Regions from separate parts of the Emticicia sp. TH156 genome, predicted to be linked through region 1. Evidence: riboswitches for the same ligand, from Rfam matches in the RefSeq annotation. Region 1 holds a riboswitch; the other holds the start of a gene.
The links. Region 1 has a riboswitch for thiamine pyrophosphate ahead of thiM (hydroxyethylthiazole kinase). Riboswitches for the same ligand answer to the same signal wherever they lie in the genome.

Region 1 (2,206 bases):
TTGCCCGGTTACAAGGCCGACTTTTTGTTTGTCTTTTTGCAATTCGGTTGACTTCTCCTTCTTTACAAGACTGACCTCCATCTTGCCAGCTTCAGAAGCATTGGGTATAACTGACGATGTTCTCAGCGTACATTTACTTTCAGACTGTGGAATTAACTCCAGCAAGAACTCTCCGCCTGCAAATGGGGCCGGATACTCCTTTGCATCAATAATAACATCAAAAGCCTGATAAGCTCCTTTTATTTCAGCAGATAAATCCGGCTCAGAGGATTGCTTGCCGCAGCCTAACACCACAAGCACCGGCAATAGCAGTAAAAAGTTTTTCATGTTACGGGGTTTGAGGTTAGTGATGAACAAAAATAGAAAAGCTAATAAATACTTACAAGGGAATGTATGGCTCTTTTGCAAATCAAAGCAGATAAAAATTCCGGTAGAAAAAAACAAATCTCTTAAAATAAAACAATTGTATCAAGTCTTAAGATTTATTTATCTGTACTATTAATAGAGAAATTAAAAATCATTCTTTCTTTGCATCTAATAATACCTGCCACGCTTCTCGTCAGATCAGCGCACCCGGGCAGATTTTCGCTTTTAAAGGTTTCCCCTCAAATTGGAAAAACGATTCATTTTGGAAATAGGTAGGGGTTCAAAATTTTGAACCCCTACTCACAATCCCCCCACATTCCCCAACTATAATTTGCCATTCCCCTCAAAAGCCTTATCTTTGCCACGGCTTTAGGGGTATTCTGTATAGAATTGAGAGAGTCCCTTTGAACCTGATACGGTTGATACCGACGTAGGGAAAAGCGAATAATATATAGCTGCACAGCGCATATCTTATCCTCTTTTTTTTCAAAGTTCTCTCGCCCGGGCCATTGTATCCTAAAATCCCGAACAATGGAAAAAACCCTCTGGAAACACATCCAGACTGTCCGCACACAGTCGCCACTGGTACACAACATTACCAATTTCGTTGTCATGAACAACACCGCCAACGCGTTGCTGGCTGTGGGGGCGTCGCCCATTATGGCACATGCCCACGCCGAAGTGCAGGATATGACCCGTATCTGCCAGGCATTGGTTATCAACATCGGCACGCTAGACCAATACTGGGTGCAATCAATGCTTCTGGGCGCTCAGCAGGCACAAAAACTCAACAAACCCTGGGTACTTGACCCCGTTGGCGCCGGAGCTACTCCCTACCGCGACAGCACCCTGAGCGAGTTATTGTCATATAAACCAACCGTTATCCGCGGCAATGCCTCTGAAATACTGGCACTGGCACGCGCCAACACCACCCCAACCAAAGGGGTAGACAGCACTGCCGAAAGCAACGAGGCCATTGATGCCGCCCTGCAAATAGCCACCGAATATGATACCCTGGTGTGTATATCCGGCAAGACCGATATCATTGTTAGTAAAGACAAGCGCATTTACCTCAACAACGGCCATGCCCTCATGACCCGCGTTACGGGCCTGGGTTGCTCGGCCACTGCCGTTATCGGTGCCTTTATAGCTGTTATTGAAGACAAAACCGAGGCATTGACAGCCGCTATGGCTTTGTTCGGCATTTGTGGTGAACTGGCCGCCAAAAAAGCAAAAGGCCCCGGCACTTTGCAGGTATTGCTGCTTGACAAGCTCTTCAACATTACCGAAAAAGAGTTTTTGCAAACCATCAAAATTTCCTGACATGCCCGGGCATCCGCAGTTTCCGTACGCTTTATATCTGGTTATTTCAGAAGCCGCCTGCGCAGGTCGCAGCTTTCTGACAGTGGCCGAACAGGCCATTGCCGGAGGTGTGGAGATTATTCAGCTGAGAGAAAAAACGCTGCCCACGCCCGCTTTTATAGAAAAAGCCCTGCAACTGAAAGAAATAACCGAGCGCTACGGCATACCGCTCATCATTAACGACAACCTGGCTGTGGCCAACGCGGTTGGGGCTTTTGGGATACACGTAGGGCGGAGTGATACTCCGCCAACAGAAATCAGAAAAAAATGGGGTACGCAATTACAAATCGGCTATTCGATAGAATACCTGAGCCAGCTGGATACCGCAGAAGCCGAAACGGCTGACCACTACGGCATCAGCCCCATTTTTGCTACGCCTACCAAAACAGATACCGTTACAGAATGGGGGCTGGAAGGCCTGCGGCACATCAGAAGCCTGACCAACAAACCCCTCATAGCCATAGGCAGTATTAACCAA
Region 2 (2,206 bases), on a different contig from region 1:
ATCGGTTTTAAGAGACCTGCTGGTGTACCATCGGTAATCGTTAGCAGGTGTCTCGGCCAGCTTTGTCCAGATTACTTCGCCGAAATGATGCCCATCATATTTGTTCCATGCCCCACCTATATTGGCTGAAAGCTTCTTATTACTCTGGTAATCAAAAGAGTACGTAATTCCATAAAAATGATTATCGAGCCACTTACGACGCACCAGGTCGGTAGAGGTAATGGTATCTCCGCCTATTATCACATTGGGTAGTTTATAGCCGGCGAGTGCGTCATCTGACCTGAACTGCTCATAGTAACCTTTACCACGCGTATAATGCAAAGTCGGATTGAACGTCCAGCGCTCGCTTAATTTAAAAGACGAAATCAATTGGTAATTATCCTGCTGATAATTATCAACCTGGTTCGGATACGTGTAAGGGTTGTATGTACGATTGGTTTTCAGAAGTTTCTCGGGTACCCCCTCCCAAGCCTGATAAGTAACTTCTTTCCCTGAGAAGATATTCAATCTGATAAAATTACTTTTGTTGTAGTAGCCCGTTGAAAAATAGAAAGATTTCAGGTCTGAACTGGCTCTGTCGATGTATCCGTCTGAAGATAATTTCGATAACCGGGCATCTACCACAAAATGGTTGTTTAGCAGCCCTGTACTTGCCATTACATTGGCTTTCATAGTGTTAAAAGACCCATAAGACAGGTTAGTCTCGCCAAAGGCCTCACGCTCATATCCTAAAGTGCTGATGTTCAGGCTGGCTCCGAAAGCCCCTGCGCCATTGGTAGAAGTACCTACCCCTCGCTGCACCTGAATACTTTGAACACTGGACGCAAAGTCTGGCATATTTACCCAGAAAGTACCCTGAGACTCTGAGTCATTGTAAGGAACACCGTTAAGGGTAACATTGATACGCGTAGGGTCTGAACCGCGGATACGTATCCCTGTATACCCGACACCCGCCCCGGCATCTGAACTCACTACTACCGACGGCAGTTGGTTGAGTAAAAAGGGCAAATCCTGCCCCAGATTCTGCTTTCTGATATCCCGCTGATATACGTTTGTGAACGCCATACCGGTTTTTTCGTTGGCACGTGTAGACCTCACCACTACTTCGTTCAGCTCTTTGATTTTGGTAGAGTCCTGAGCATTGGCTGAAAAAACTACCATGTTCATCAGCAAGACAACCGAAACGGTTCCCTGAAAAGATTTAGATAGGTTTAAAAGAAAACTGGCAACACTTTTTGTTAATTTTTTCATTGTATCACGAAAATTTTAACAAGGCAAAGGAGTAAAATCTTGTGAACCCATGAGGCTCGTTTGGTTAAACAAAATTTTAAATGGAAAACAATAGTTTTGCAGGTGCGCATCCTACAGTACTATTCTCTGTCCCTTCGGCAGAATTACCTGCATCAGGTTCAATGGGTATAATCTCAGCCCGTTATATTAAGGCACCCCTTTTGAGATAAGTTGTGCAAAGAAAACGTTTTTTTTAGAAATCTTGTTTATATTAGTGATAGAAATTTATGGCACAAATGGAATTGTTGACGTAATCCGAAAGTAAATAACCCTGCGTGATGTAGATTTTGTGCTGTTTTTATTTTAAAGAGAAGATACTATGACTCAGTTTATGGTGGAATTTGATTTGCCAGTGCCTTTCCCAGAAAGTTTCATTGCAAAAATTCCTTATCAAAGAATTGCTGTTAATCAATTGCTGGAAGACGGCAAATTGCACTCTTATGCGTTGTCTTCAGACAGAAGCAGACTATGGTGTATTGTAAACGCCCAGGATGAACTGGAAGTAATGGATATTATTTCTGAATTTCCGTTAATAGATTATATGTCTCATACCATTACCGAATTAATGTTTAATAATTCAGTAGTAATGAAAGTACCTACTTTTTCACTGAACTAACATCTTTTGGTGGCCTGCTTAACAGGCCACTTATATTCTTGTCTAAAACCTCATGCCCAATTTTCTTATCACTAATAATTTAGCTCTTCCAGAGAATTACTCGATTGTTGAACTGGATGGCAATAAAACACAGACACTCAGAGGCTTTTATGAAGAAATTGCCGATGCTTTGGCGTTCCCGGAAGAGTTTGGTTTCACGCTTGATGAACTAGACGAAATGCTAAGCGATTTGTCGTGGCTGGAAGACGAAAAAATTGTACTGTATATTTCTCCTTCCGACGTTTTCATTGAAAAAGAGAG

Region 2: it holds a riboswitch for thiamine pyrophosphate, as region 1 does, so the genes downstream of both, C0V77_RS02025 (TonB-dependent receptor) here and thiM (hydroxyethylthiazole kinase) in region 1, are expected to answer to the same signal.

The regions. Positions count from the first base shown of each region.
Region 1 covers NZ_PKRS01000005.1:198,696-200,901, reverse strand. The annotation lists gene C0V77_RS11220 (hypothetical protein) at 1-327, opposite strand, end outside; TPP riboswitch at 728-820, shown strand; gene thiM (hydroxyethylthiazole kinase) at 898-1,689, shown strand; gene thiE (thiamine phosphate synthase) at 1,691-2,206, shown strand, end outside.
Region 2 covers NZ_PKRS01000001.1:467,207-469,412, forward strand. The annotation lists gene C0V77_RS02025 (TonB-dependent receptor) at 1-1,251, opposite strand, end outside; TPP riboswitch at 1,363-1,460, opposite strand; gene C0V77_RS02030 (muconolactone Delta-isomerase family protein) at 1,610-1,906, shown strand; gene C0V77_RS02035 (barstar family protein) at 1,959-2,206, shown strand, end outside.